4 regions of the Methylomonas defluvii genome follow, and region 4 is predicted to be linked to each of the others. Evidence: riboswitches for the same ligand, from Rfam matches in the RefSeq annotation. Region 4 holds a riboswitch; each other region holds the start of a gene.
The links. Region 4 has a riboswitch for cyclic di-GMP ahead of QLH52_RS22255 (hypothetical protein). Riboswitches for the same ligand answer to the same signal wherever they lie in the genome.

Region 1: it holds a riboswitch for cyclic di-GMP, as region 4 does, so the genes downstream of both, QLH52_RS19155 (hypothetical protein) here and QLH52_RS22255 (hypothetical protein) in region 4, are expected to answer to the same signal.
Region 2: it holds a riboswitch for cyclic di-GMP, as region 4 does, so the genes downstream of both, QLH52_RS13320 (hypothetical protein) here and QLH52_RS22255 (hypothetical protein) in region 4, are expected to answer to the same signal.
Region 3: it holds a riboswitch for cyclic di-GMP, as region 4 does, so the genes downstream of both, QLH52_RS14405 (hypothetical protein) here and QLH52_RS22255 (hypothetical protein) in region 4, are expected to answer to the same signal.

The regions. Positions count from the first base shown of each region.
Region 1 covers NZ_JAXARY010000021.1:13,209-16,888, reverse strand. The annotation lists gene QLH52_RS19160 (hypothetical protein) at 1-460, opposite strand, end outside; gene QLH52_RS19155 (hypothetical protein) at 561-1,352, opposite strand; cyclic di-GMP riboswitch class I at 1,392-1,470, opposite strand; gene QLH52_RS19150 (type II secretion system protein M) at 2,167-2,682, opposite strand; gene gspL (type II secretion system protein GspL) at 2,663-3,680, opposite strand, start outside.
Region 2 covers NZ_JAXARY010000011.1:124,872-128,551, reverse strand. The annotation lists gene QLH52_RS13325 (hypothetical protein) at 1-601, opposite strand, end outside; gene QLH52_RS13320 (hypothetical protein) at 921-1,709, opposite strand; cyclic di-GMP riboswitch class I at 1,779-1,857, opposite strand; gene QLH52_RS13315 (TonB-dependent siderophore receptor) at 1,936-3,680, opposite strand, start outside.
Region 3 covers NZ_JAXARY010000013.1:31,387-35,066, forward strand. The annotation lists gene QLH52_RS14395 (ATP-binding protein) at 1-1,083, opposite strand, end outside; gene QLH52_RS14400 (hypothetical protein) at 1,353-1,628, opposite strand; cyclic di-GMP riboswitch class I at 2,006-2,090, shown strand; gene QLH52_RS14405 (hypothetical protein) at 2,191-3,303, shown strand; gene QLH52_RS14410 (hypothetical protein) at 3,403-3,680, shown strand, end outside.
Region 4 covers NZ_JAXARY010000030.1:24,174-27,853, reverse strand. The annotation lists gene QLH52_RS22275 (nucleotidyltransferase family protein) at 1-298, opposite strand, end outside; partial or broken gene QLH52_RS22270 (XdhC family protein) at 279-572, opposite strand; gene QLH52_RS22265 (hypothetical protein) at 737-1,120, opposite strand; partial or broken gene QLH52_RS22260 (IS5/IS1182 family transposase) at 1,233-1,337, opposite strand; cyclic di-GMP riboswitch class I at 1,820-1,894, shown strand; gene QLH52_RS22255 (hypothetical protein) at 2,321-3,070, shown strand; gene QLH52_RS22250 (hypothetical protein) at 3,267-3,680, shown strand, end outside.

The DNA of each region.
Region 1 (3,680 bases), on a different contig from region 4:
GGTTAGCGCCGCTGGCGTTGCAAAACCAAGTGTTGGTCGCGCCTTGTTGCGTGCAGTTACCGTTGTCGATACGCATCGCCGCAATCGCCACGCCGTCGATCAGCGGGTTAACGCCTTGCGCAGAACCGCCGGCAGAACGTTTGTGGAACAGGACTTTAGCCGTGGTTGCCGCAGAACCGTTGACGGTCAGGCCGGGTACGTTAGTAGAGTTCAGTGTGCAGAAATAAGCACTATGGTTTTTACCTTCGGAACCCGCTGTACCGTTATCTTTAAATACATCCAAAGTACCGGCGTCGCACAAGTTCACAAACAAGGCAGCCAGGGCTTTGTCTTGCGCGCTAGCGCCGGACATGAAGATTTCGATATCCGGCGTAACGCTTGGCGCATGCGCGGATGCGCCTTGCGAAAAACCTGCCAGAGAAGCCACTGCGATAGCAGCAGACAATAATTGCTTTTTCATTGTATATCTCTCAATGGATTAAATTTAAAGTGTGAGCCGACCCGTTCATGAAGGGGGAACCAGCAAAACAGAATCCGGCCGGCTCAAGCCGCTTACGGAATTAAACCGCCAGCGATTTACGACGAGTGGCGCGCAGTACACCCATCAGACCGGCGCCGAACATCCAAACCGCAGCAGGTAGTGGCACAGCAGCAGGCGCAGCGGTATAGGTCAAAGAACCGACGTTGCCGTTGATTGCGAAATTCCATACGCCTGGGAAAGTGACTAATTCGCCGGTGTCGAAGTCATCGGCATTGGCTCTTTCGCGAACAAAAGACAATGCTGTGCCTAACTGACCTTGCGCGGTAAATGGCAAGGCAGTTTGGAAATCGTTACCGTAAACAGCTGTGTATCCTTGCTGGCCGACAGTTTTGAAGGTACTCAAGTTGTTGCTGTTAGCATCTTGAGTTTGGATATAGCTGACCAAATCATTCCATTTACCCATCGTGTTGCTAATGTCTGGAGCGTTCGCGTCGATGCTGGATGGTGAAGGCACTACAGAAGTGGTGTAAAAACCAAATTTAGCTAAGTCGGTCAATTCATTCAATACACCATGACCACCAGAAACACCCCAGGCAACGTTGTTGCCGGCAGTGTAAGCAGCAGCGAACGATTGGAAGTTGTTGTCGCTCAGTGTGAATGACAATGGTTGGCTAGGATTAGCCAAAAATTGTTCAACAGTGATGCCCAAATCCAGCGTGTAAGAGTTTTGTGCTGTGTAGTTAACCAGGTTAAACAAAAACTCACTACCGTCTGCTGTTGCATCGCCGATAGCTTGGATACGCGCTTCCGCGGCGCCTGAAGCGGCCGCTGCCAATACTGCAACTGCCAACAATTTTTTAGACAATTTCATTTTTAAAACCTCATGTTTAAATTTCGATTAATGACATAAGGTGACAGCCCAGCCGTCTTGACCTGCAAGACCCGTGACTTTCCGTCCCCGCTTCACAACGAGTTTGGCTTTTACACGCTTTAGATTGCACTCGACACCATCTAACATCCTGACAGCGCCGCTTTGTTGCCCCCGCTACCATGTTCCGCCTAGCCTCCTCCCTATCCTCTTCCTTCGCCGCTCCTTGTTCGTGCCGTCCATGTTCCCTAGTTGCTCCCGAATCTTTGCTGAACGGCCGTTCCTCAACCCCTCAACTTGGCGCGAATTATTCCAGAGCAATAGCGGCGTTTCGGTTACAGCATTGTTAAATTAACGTGACATGTAATACATCTGTATTACAAAGCCGGCCGCTAACACGAAAATTCAGCGGATGACCGGGCGGGAGGGAGTGATGAAATCTAAGATTCTATTTGCGGGGGTCGCATCAGTGCGATTCAGTTAAGGAAGAAACCCCTTTTCCTCCGGGAGAAGCTGGGAATGCGGGAATCAAATAAACTATTTTCGGTGTAGCCTAGGTATTAGTGGCCGCTAGCTCTCGACGGCAAGGGCCTTGCTGACTATTGAGCAAGTTAGTTAAACCCAAAAAGTCCGTCATGCCGCCGGGATAAGGGCGTCCGGTGCCATGGATGGCAAGCTTCGAACTCTGCGTGCGCTGAACACGGCATTCCCCGACAAGCAAACGCCTTGCGACCGCTTCACCAATCGATTGGGAACACTGGGCTCCCGCCTGCGCGGGAGCGACGGACGTTAAAGGCCAGGCTAATATGAAGGCGGGCTAAACAACGCCCAACAAGACTTTGGCGTTAACGATACCGTCCGCATCGGCCGGTTTTTCCACATCGATTTGCAGCACTTGCAAGCGGTGTTTGGTTTCCAAAATTGTCAACCATGACATCAGTCGGTCGAAGGCCAGATTTTCCAGCCAGACGCTGACTTTGTCCTCGCCTTCCGGTGACAGATGTTTGATCGCCGGTTTTATATCCAGCTGTTGGCTGCTGAAATCGACTAACGCCAGCGGCGATTGATTACCGCCATCCACTGCCGGCGTATCAACCGCGGCTTGTTGCCGCAAAGCCGCCGCTTCGTTGCCGACTTGTTGTAAATAGCTATAGATTTGCCTTTGCGCCTGGATTTTTAGCGTCAGCAAGCGGCTTTGTTCAGCAATTGGTTGGTAAAACAGCAGGTATGCGCCATACACCAGTACGACCAATAAACCGCCCAGCCCCAGCACTCGCTCTCTGGGTGATAGTTCAGCAAAACGCTGGGTTAAGTCATTTTTCGCGAATCTCAAGTTGCGCCTCCACGCCGTTTGCGCCGCTGTCGGCCGATTGAATTTTGACCTGCATGCTGCTTTGCAACTGCTGTTTAAATTGCTCCAGCTGGCCGATGTCTTCGGCAACCACATGCAACTGCAAACCTCCGTTCAGAAAATTGAGTTTTTTCAAATGCACAGCCGGCGTGTCTTTTAATACCAAGCCTGACCGGTAAAACAAGCGCATGAAACCGCTACCGATGACATCGTGTTGTTTTCTGAGCTGCGCCAATTGTTGCTCGGCTTGGGCTTTGACATTGACGATGCGCTTAACCTCGGGAAAGGTCTGTTTGAACAAGGCTTGGGTTTTAGCTTCCCACTCGCTCAGCTCGGCTTGCTGTTGCCAGTAGGTGTGCAATAAGGCGTAGCTCTGCACCGCCAAGGCCACCGCCAAAATAATGGCCGCTGGCAGCCACTGTTGCCAGCGGCCTACTTGCCGGCTGCTGGCGGCATAGGCACCGCTCAACAAATTCAGCTCAGCCGGCAATAATTCGACGGCACTCGCCATGAATGGCAAAAGCTTTGCTATGACTGTTTCCAAACCTTCAATTGCCAAACCATCCGGCAGCTTGATGTCTTCGCTGGCTTTGCATAGCAGCAAAGTCTGGCAATCGACACCTTCGGCACAGGCTTTTTCCAACAGTTGCGGCAGAAATTGCGCATCCACGCCGCCGCCCAAATAGGCAGCGCTGCGCAAAATAGCGTTGCTGTCGTCGAGCAACAAAGTCGTTTGTCCAAGCTGATACGGCAGGCATAAGGTTTCCGGATACGCAGCTGCCAGCTCTAAACCGGCTTCGCGAAACGGAGTAAGCAGCGCCGCTAATGTGTCGTGCGTAATCGCCGCTACGGCGAGTTTATCCCGGTCCTGCTTTAACCAAACCAGATGATAATTTTCCACGTCCTCGGCCAACAGGTCTTCCAAGGCAAACGGCAAGGCTTTTTTCAGTTGCGCGGTGGTTTTAACCGCCAGCTCGATT
Region 2 (3,680 bases), on a different contig from region 4:
TAGCGAATAGCCAGACCGCAGCGGGTAGCGGCACCGCCGACACCTGTCCGCAACCGGCATAGGCACCCGTGCCCAAACAGAAACTGCCGACATCAACCAGTTGCGCGCCTTGCAACATGCCGGCGTTTTCCGGCGACATCAGTAAATCGCCACTCAACTGCCAGTTTCCGGCGTTGCTAAAGCTCAGGCTTAGGTTGTTTAAGTCGTACACCGCCATCGTGAAATAAATGTTATTGGCTAGGTACCAGCCGGTGCGGCCCAAAGTTTGCCGGTCGGCATCGTAGCGTAGCGAAAAATCGCCGTTGACCAAGCCGGCTCCAGTCGGCGGCCAGTTCGGCGCATAAAAACCCTGCACGCCTGTCATGCCCACTTGTGCCCCGGCCACGCCGGCCAGCGTGATGGTATCGATGGCAAAATCGGCTGATGTGGCTTTGACGTAACGCTGGCTGGCTTGCGGACTAGGATCGTTACCGATAGCCGTCAACTCAAACACCTGATTGAGTCCGGAAATCTCGGTGGTATTGAGTTGGCTAAGCAAATGGTCGCCGGTATTGGCCGGATTATCAGCATTGGACGTTGCCGTACTCCAAAACGTCGACAAGTAATAGCCCCCAGCGCATTCCGGTCCAGGTTCATCGTAAACGTACCGCCGGAAGGTGCATTCAATAGCGTGGCCTCAGCGCTTGCTGAGGCAATTCCCATACCGATGGCTAGCATCGCCCGCACGACCAAAGCGGGATAGCCACAGTTTTTGTTGATCTTCATAAAATCCCTATCAGCGGATGGTCAGAATAAGCCCTCTCCCTGCCTGAATACACAAGCGGCCGTAGTCGGCGGCATGCAGGCACGAAGAGGAATTTGTTGCCGAAAGTCCGGGCCCGAAGCGAATCTTGCCGACCGCTCCAAGCCCATGTTGCGCGTTAAGCCGCGACCGAGGCTTTTCTACGACTTGCACCCAGCAAGCCCAGCAGCCCGCTGCCGAACATCCAGACCGCCGCCGGTACCGGTACCGCCGATGGCGCCGTACTGGGAGCCAGGCTAAAAGTACCGACCACGGCATTGGTATTGGCGCCAACCAAACCGGCCCACAAACCGGTCCATTGCAAGTCGCCGCTCAGTAGTAATTCGCCATTGCCGTTCAGCGACTCGGAGACGTTGGTCAGCTTCAAGAAATTTTGGTAGCCAAAACCGGTATCGTAGGTTTTGATATTCCAGGTGCTTCCGGTTTTTACCAGGCTAAAGTCGTAGGGCGTCAAAATGCCGCTGCCGCCTTGGCTGGTCAACAACCAGGCGCCACTCAGACCGATTTGACCGACCGAGGTATTGCCGGCGTCCATCGTCGTGGCTTGTTCGGTACGGCCATAGGGACCAGCAGCCGGATAGCTGTTGGTCGTGGTGTTGGCATTAACCGCAAACGACATCGCGGTGCTGGCGGTTGCCGATAGCGTCGTTCCGCCCGTGGTTGCACCGGTGATACCCAATAAATTATCGCTGGCGCCCCAATGTTTCGCGACAATCCAGCCATTCGGATACCCGCTGCCGACATTGACCGATGCCGCTGCAAAAGCCGCATTGTTGATGGTGATGGTGGCATCACCGGTGACTTGTGCGGCGCTGGCAGTAGCAGGCGCCAAAGCGGCGGCCAATGCGCTGAAGGCGAGCAGGCTGGCGCTTACCAGTTGAGTGCGGTTGTAATGCAAGATTGTCATTTTTTATTCCTTAATAGTACGGTTAAAGTTAATCCGCAAATTGCGACCCGGAGTATGGGTCTTTAACTTGCAGGTAACCCGGCTGTCTTAATCTCCAAGACCCGTGGCTTTCCGGCTCCGTCTCGCGGCGGATGTGGCATGTTTGTCGCGGTCCTTACGACATCACTCTAAATCCCTGAGTGAGGTGCTCCTGAAAAACTCCTGTGGCAAATAGCTAAAGACGGCATCAATATTTGATTGAAAAACTCAGAAACCCGGCGCGGCCGGGCGCCGGCGCCACCCGGCCCTCGAAATAGCCATAGGGCTGAAAATAATCCTCATCGCTGAGATTCTTGACCGTGGCCGCCCATTGGAAACGCCCGGTTTCGTAAGCCAACGCCGCGTCGAAGCTGTGGTAGCCGGCGGTTTTAAAGCGATTGTTATTGGATAAATAAGCGCCGGCGCGGGCGTACACGCCGAAACCCAAGCTAAAACCTTGCAACTCATCTTGCTGAAAACGGTAATGCGCCCAGAGCCGCCCGGCATCCTCCGGAACTTGAGCCAAGCGATTGCCGGCAGCCACCCCGGCTTTGTCGTCCATGAAGCGGGCGTCGGTATGCGCATAGTTAGCCAGCACGCTGAAGCCCTCGACCGGTTGCCAGAGCAAATCCATTTCGATACCGCGCGAGCGTTGCTGCCCTGCCGCGACCGAACGCCGCAGGAAATCGCTACTGTCGGTGACCGCGACCTGGCTACGCTCAATTTGGTACAGCGCCAGTTGGCCGCTGAATTGATTCGCAAAATTGAACTTCAAGCCGGTTTCCAGATGATTCGACAATTCCGGCGCCGGCGTATCGACGAAATTGACAAACGGTTGGCCGCGCATGCCTTCGCTGTAGGAAACAAACCAGGAAACCTCCTCGTTCAGATCGATCACGCCGCCGAGGCGCGGCAACCATTTCAGCGTATCCGTTGTCTCGTGCACACCGGTTTGCGCATTATTAAAATCGATGCCAACCTTGCCCAGCCTAAGACCGGACAGCCAATGCAAACGCCGGTACAGCGTGCTTTGCCACTGCAGGTAAGCGCCGTAAGTGAGGTTTTCGATGAACTGATTTTCCTGGCCAGGACCGGGTACGGCATAAGGGGAGTCAAATATCGGTGCCCGCAAATCGACCGTACCAACACCAAAACCCAAGGCGCCGAAATCGCCCTCGATAAAGCCGGCATCTTGCAAACGACTGTAATCAGCGCCCAACAAAAGATTGTTTTCGCTGGGACCCAACTTAAATTTGCCCTGTAAATTGCCCAATACGCTACGTTCATGCTGTTCTTGAAACAATTCGGCATTCACCAATGCCCAGCTCGATACCGGCAGTAAAGGCCGGTCCGCGATCAGGCCATCGCTTCCGAACAAGGTCTGAATTTTCTCGTCGAATTTAGCCTGCGCATAGCGCGCCTTCAGGTTTAAGTGCCAGCTCCGGGTGAGCTGCCGGTCCAGCGTCGCCCATACCGCATCGGCATCCGAATGGCTATCGGGCAGATTGGCCGGCCCCGGGAACAAGTCGGGCCGGGTAGCAAAATCGCCGGCGATGCTGCCGGTGGCGGGCAAGCCCTGGTACTCCGGTTGCTGCCAACGCGACAGTTTGGCTTGGATCGTCAAACGGGTTTGGTCGTTATCGGTCAGCGTCAGGGCCGGGTTAAGGTTAAAACGCTGCGTTTCGATTATGTCGATGTTATGTCTGGCGTTGGTATATTCGCCGGTCATGCGCAACAAAATATTGGCGTTTAGCGGTTGATTGATATCGAAATACGGCTGATAAAAGCTGTGGCTGCCGATTCTAAAACCCGCTTCGCCGAAGGCTTTGGCCTGCGGCAATTTGGCAAGCAGATTCACCACCCCGCCCACCGGGGAGCCCGAGCCACCGCTGTAGAGCAAGGCGTTAGAACCCTTCAGCACTTCGATTCTGTCGATATTAATAGTGCTTTCCC
Region 3 (3,680 bases), on a different contig from region 4:
CGGCGATGCCTCGGCAGCGTTATTTAGGATATTAATGATGGAGTGAGTCACCGTACGTTCCGCAATCACGCGCGCTTCCATATCCACATTCGGCGAAATAAATAGCTTGAGCCTGGTAGCGGCTTTATGCGTGCGCCACTGGCCTAATACTTCATCGATATATTCGCTCACCAGCATCACCTTGCCGGATTCCGCCCGCATCTCGCCGGCGGAGGCCGACATCACCGACAAAGCTTGTTTGCAGCGATCAATCTGCTGCTGCACAATCATCAGTTTTTGATGCAGTTCCGGATAGCGATGTGCCGACAGCTCTTCCGCCATCTCATGCGTCAAAATGGCGATCGTGCCCAGCGGCGTACCCATATCATGCGCGGCGCTGGCCGCCAAGGTGCCCAGGGACACCACGCGCTCGTCGCGTAGCGCACTCTCGCGGGCATCCGCTAAATTACGCTCCCGCTCTTTCAAGGTCTTGGACAGTTCGACCACAAAAAAGGCGACTAAGCCGGCGCTAAACACAAAACCAAACCACATACCGAATACATGCAGATTGAAATAACGCCTGTCGTTCATCAAATGCATTTGCAGGCTCATTTCCGGCGTCATCTCCGTCATCGCCGGATGGGCCATGTGCGGCTCGACAGCCGGCAAGGGTACGTTGTAGGCAATCAGCACCGTATACACGCAGGAGGTAATGATCACCATATTCCAGGCATAAGCCTGCGGCAGCATGATGGCAGTTACAATCAAAGGCAGCAGAAACACCCAAATGATCGGGTTTGACGCGCCGCCGGTCAAATAAAGTAAATAGGCCAACGCCAGTACATCCATGCATATTTGCGAAAAAATCTCGTGCTCGGTAACTTCTTCCGGCGTCCTCAGCCGTAGCCAGGTGTAAAGATTAAGTATGGAAATCGCAAAAATCGCCAGCCACAGCTGGTTTTGCGGCAAATTAATACCCAGGCCGTTCACTGCAATAAACACCGCCACCGTAACGGCAAACAGCATCAAATTTCTAAGAATGTATAACCAACGCAGGTTTTCGCGAATGGATATTTCGGCTTTGGGCAGAATGTGTGAAAGCATAGAAACAACACTAAATTGAAGAAAGCATCGCAGCGATATACGACCGCCGCTTGCTTAAGAAGGTGGAAAGCCGACCAAACCTGGATGGCGGCCACCTAAGTATTCAATCGATTTTTGATAGCAACCTTCACTCCAACCGCTACATGCCATGGCAAATAAGGAATTAGGCTAGTCGCTTACAAGATCGAAAGATAATCTACGAGCTGATCTTTTAGGAACAAGCGTCACGATCTGACGAATCATGCCCTCCCAAAAAATAGTGCGGCATATCACGCACCAGCCAAACGCCAGCCGCCGTTTTTATCCACCCACCTCATGCTCAGCCAGTACCAAAACGTCATAGGCAGCATCATCGCAAACCATTCCCAATCGTCGATCAAAAATAATTTGGCAACCCAACCGTTGCCATCGAAATAGAGCGGCCAAGGCACACAGTAAAGAGTAAAAACAATACTACTCCAGATCAACAGTAACGCGCCTTTGCGGGTTTCTATACTCGACAGGGCCAGGAACACCCACAGCGGGGTTTTATCGGTTTTTTGCATACATCTCTCCACAGAAAAATCTCGTGCCAACCCAATTAGCGGCGCAACAACCTAACAATAAACGACTAGAAAATAAAGAAATTCCTGATCAAATCCACCAAAACAAACTTCACCACCAAGCGGGGATTATCTCCCAACAATTGAACTGTGTTATTTAAAATAAGCGCATGCGCTATTTCGCTGAATTTCGCCAGCCGCTCACTCATGCCATCCCAGGAAAAATAAGCAGCAATACAATGATATTTATATATTTTATTAAGTTGGCCCGCTATTCGCTGTAACTAGTGTACTTGCTTCGTGGTTTGCTTTCCGAAAAGCGGTTAGTAGGTCTCTATCCCTGCCATGTCTGCCGCTGGCGGAATGAGCAAATCTCTGAAAGCAAGCATTGCCACACCCGTCGTGAGGCGGGGCCGGAAAATCACGGTTCTTAAAAAACGATTTAAAGAAGGCCGGATTGCCCCCATGCGCGCCATGGGCGAGGGCAAAGTTTGGCTCGCTGCTGTTGGTCAAGTTTTGTCAGTTTCGCTGTTACCTTTAATTCCAATAACAAAAGAGGACGATCATGATCTTTCATAAAACGGCTATAGCAGCTATTTTGACAACTGGCCTGGCGGCTGTTTCCAGCCAAGCGTTCGCGCACTCTTACTACAACCTGACCGGCGCGGGCACAGTAGCCTCCGGTAACTCCGCCATCGGCTTCGGCATCGCCAACAGCATCAACGGTACAGACGGTGTATCTGCAAACTCCAACGGCACCAATAGAGTCGCCAACGGTACCAACGTTTATACAGTCGGCGACTTAAACGCGAACACCTTAATTCCGGGCACAGGTACCGCGGCTGAGACAGCCACAGAAGTAGCAGGCAACCTGCCCTATATGTGGTATTCAGGTCAGCATACAACAGCTACAGGTTTCACCAAACGCGAATTACATACCGGCTCCAGCGCTACAGACAACGATGGCGCACTGACAGCAAATCTTATTAACTCAAACCCTAGCTTCGGCACCAACACTATCGGTAGCTTGTGGAAAGCTTACTCGGACAAAAACGGCGGCACCAACGCCGCCACCTGGGGCACCATCATGGCCGACCTACCGGCTGATGGCGACCATCCTTACTTGGCGGTAGCAGGCAATTCAGCTTCAACCGGCCTGGGACTGGACTACGGCTTGATTCATATTAGCTGCGGCGCAAACACAGCAAGCGCTAACTGCGCCAGCGCGGGCAATATCAAAACCACCATTACGGTGAAAAACGACGCCGATTACAGCCAATTTAACGGCTTATTGGACGTGGCCCTGTATCGCAATGTGGACAGCAGTTCCACATCTGACCGTAACGCGGCTGCCACAATCGGCGAAACGGGCCTGCAAGGCTCAAGCTTGGGCGAAGCTATCTGGACAGCCAGCATGAGCAGCACTTCCGACACCTTGTTCTACTCGTTTGTGTTCGACCAAGCCGAGTGGAATGCCACAGGCACACCCGGGCTGCACACCAATGGCTTTTATACCTTGGTGGTCGGCGCGCACGGTGGCGGCGCGCTCGATGGCGTGACCTACGACGTACTGGTTACCACTTCGGCAGTGCCTGTTCCAGGCGCAGTCTGGCTGTTCGGCAGCGCGATGGCCGGCTTGATCGGTTTCGGCCGCCGCAAACAAGCACTAGCGGCTTAATTACCCAGCGGGATTGCCGCCAAACTACGGCAATCCCCTCACCAAGCGCTGTTTAACAACAGGCTTTAGCTCATATATTTGATTCAATAGAGATCCAAAATGACAGCAAACTTAACCTTTAAGAAACTAGCATTAGCCGGCGCCATGGGCGCGTTAATGTCGATCAGCGGCATGGCTAGCGCTCACGTAACCTACAATTTGGCTTCCGGAGATCCCTTACCGGACGGTTCTGCCGCAGGCCCATGGTCGGCCGGCGATCCAGGATATATTGGCAATTTGCCCGCCACCTGGGTAGCGATGATCCACAATGACGGCGGCGTTGCCAACTCGCAAACCGCCAGCGGCCACGGCATAGGCATGGGCGCCAAAGCTTATAA
Region 4 (3,680 bases):
CGCTAGCCGTGTCCGGCACAGCCTGGATACCAGCCCGAATCGAACCGGCCATCCCGTCCGCCCAACTCGTATTCAATACCACCTTACTGCCGCTCAAATCGACTGCGGCTTTTATCGCCTCAGCATTTGCGCCCAATACCACCACCGTCCGCTCCGCCAACACGGCTTGCGCATTGGCAAGCGCATGCGCCAGTAATGGACGCTCCTGCCAAATCAGTAATTGCTTGGGGCTGCCCATCCGGCTGGAGGCACCGGCCGCCAGGATGACGGCATGCACATTATCCATGGTGGCAGGCATGTTTTTTAATCGCAACCGGCTCTTTCCCCAATTGCCAGCCGCTACGGCCGTTGAACGGGGACTGGATGCCGGTCACGATGGACAAGACAATCTCTTCCGGAGGTTGCGCGCCGATGTCCAAACCGAACGGGCGGAATACCCGTTCGACTATCAGTGCCGTGTTGTCGCCCAGACTTTGCAGTAACCGTTGTTTGCGACGCGCCGGACCCAGCAAACCGACCAACTCGCCGGTTTGGGTAATCAACATGCGCGCGCCGGCCTTTTGGTAGGTCGAGCCAAAGGTTTGTTGCCAAAAATTGGCGTGCGTTTTTTAGTGGATGATTCCTGCACTGACTATTCCTATAAAGAGATTGCCGCTCGAGCAGTTAAAAACTGATTAGGGTTTTGTCCGCGACTTATTGACGGCCTCCTAGCACAAAATGCATAAGGTGTGGAAACTCAAGCCTTGGCTTTTTTATCCTTACGGATGCCCCGGACCGCATACGTCCTGGCTTTATCTTTGGCGGTTTCCGCAAAGAAGGTCTTCCAGGTCTCGCCGCCTCTGTCGGCAATTGCCGCCGAAATATCCTTAAATAAACTGATACCTTCCAACACCATTGTCGGGGTAAAACCATAATCGTGGGTGAGGTAGTAACTGATGCTCATCAGATAGGTTTTTTCTCTACTCATGAGCTTGATCAGACGCTGCTTTTGTTTATCGTAGACATAGTAAGAGGTCAGCGCCAGCAGGCTCAGGCCAAAAAATTTCGTCCACAACAAAATGTAGGCATCGTCTTCATAGAGCTTCTGACCCTTGTTCAAAATGGCATCGGTTTTATTCATATGTATCCTCGGTGAAAGTGTCGGGCATCTTAATTTAAGTTTGAAAATTTTGTGTTGGAAATATTGGATAGTGTCGTCATAACACAGCCGCCCAAAGCGCAATACCGCGTAACTACAAGGCTACCAAGAACCAAGCGATGTTTTTAGCTTAACCAGTAGCTATGCCATGCCATCGCCTTAAATGCAAAAAAGCCTTCTCCACCTGATGGCAAAGGCGATTAGAGGAATCAACCTTTTTCTGGGGCTGAGTGATTTTCATCGACAATTGACAGATGACTAAAGCTCTGGCGAGGCCGGTCGTCGATTGCCGACGAAGTCATGATACGCATGAGAATGTTGGATTATTATTTCGGAGTTCGTTCCAGCACCCTGATTTTTAAGCACCCAGCTTGGTATATCACTACCCAAACTGATGACTTTTACCCTTACGGCGCAAACTCAAAGCTGCCGCCATAATCTCTTAAAAAAAATAAGGGATATAACCCACAATACGCGAAATAACACACTCTGCATAGCGTTATAGCCATCTAAAACCCCAGAAAACCGCCACACTTATTACTACTCCACCCTATCAAACAAAACAGCCTATCGCATTGTTTTATATGAACATAACCATAGAAAAACACTAGCAACCCTTGCTCAAATATATTTTGGCGCATGTTTTGCTTTATAAATAGTGCTGCACCCACCTGGGCGCAGCCACCAAGTCGCCACACTCGTCGCAAGGCGGGGCCGGAAAGCTGCGGATCTGATTCAGATAGTCGAGCTGCCTCTTATGAGCGGGTAAGAGAAGGGTCTAGCCGGTCGAGATTCATACACCGACAACTACCCATAGCGCTCGCTCACTGGTCAGGAATAGTTTGTTGTATCACCTGATTAGCTAAACCCGTTGTTTAACTCACTACGCAAGCAAGCCCGGTATTTAAAACTCTTTGGACGGTCTCTCTCGCAACCATAGCGTAGCGTGATCAATTCAGGAATATTGAAATACATAGCGGTTTTAAGGCTGTTCAAATTGCGCGGGAAGCCATCGGCCCAGCACTTACCGTACGCAAAGGACCGGAAAGTAAGAGGCTGACATCGCGGCATCCGGCGCAGGTGCGTTAGGCAACGACTCGCAAAGGGAATTGCGAAACATTGAATGTCGCCGGTAAAACCTACCGGTAAAAATCTTCGTCTTACTATGAAAGGAATTGAAATATGTCTGTTAACACGAAACATGCGCCTGCCTTGAAAAAGGTCGCTGCAACACTTGCTATTTCACTTTTAGGCCTCGGCAATGTACAAGCCGAGACCGTAAACGGCACCATCTATAAAACCGTCGACCCGGTTCACGGCGCCGGCACCACAATCGATTTCTACTCGTTCTCCTTGTCATCAGCTGCCAATGTGATAATCGATGTCCTGGCGAATGAAGGCTACGCAGCGGGCTGGGGCGCGCATCCCGGCGCGTATGTCGATATAAACGGCGACGGCGAACTGACACTGGCAGATAGCCAATTCCGCATTTTTCAGGACACAGTCTCACTGACTACCGAAATCGTCAGCGGCGACGACAGCCCAGCTTACACCATACCCGGCAATACCGGCGGATGGGCCGATGGCAGCTTGTTGAGCCGAGACTCCTACCTGGCTACTGCATTGGACGTGGGCAATTACATTATTGCTTTTGGCGATTACTCTCTAACCATCGAAGAAGCTGTGCTGGGCTTCAACAAGGGCGACACCATCACCGGTGCGACCGGCGTCAACCCGATAACGGGCGCCACCGGTCAGGATCATTTCGATTATCAAATTACCCTGACCGCCACCGACTACGTCACCGGAGCCAGCCTGCCTTTGACCATCACCGGCGAGGGTGTTAGCGCAGTGCCGGTGCCAGGGGCCGTTTGGTTGTTCGGTTCTGCATTAATGGGATTCAGTGTATTAGGCAAACGCCGCACCGCGTAACCCCGGCAAACAAGAGCGAAAAGGTCAGCCGACATCAGCTGTCGACTCACCCCTCGCAATGCATGTCTAAACCCTTTGGAGATGTCTATCTTTTGGCTGCCAGGCCCGAAATACTCAGACAAATCCAAATTAAACAGCAACTTAAATCTACCACAATCGTAAACAACGATGTGGTAGATATTGGAGACACTCAAAAATGAACATCGATTTACAAACTATTTTTAAAATCACCCTATCGTCCGCCGCGCTAACCCTTGCCGTTGCTCAACCTGCGACGGCGGCTTGGTCAGGCGCCGATAACACTCTCGAGCTGGGCACCAGCATCTCAAACCCTAGTTTTAATTCCAGCAATTTGGGCTTCGCGGGCAATCCGTCTCTGTCCAATGATGGTTGGGGCATGCAAGGTGCATTTACCAACTTCTATTTGAGCTCATCAGCCCAATCCGTGACTGTCGACGCGCGTTCGTCCGCCGCAAACTTTCCGGCCTTTTCAATTTTCAGAACCAATGTGGCTTATTCGGGTGAAACGGTCGGCGTCGATACACCGGCTGAGCTAACCGGCCAAATTCACAAATTTAACTCGGTCGGCCAAGCCGGCGATCCAGGCATT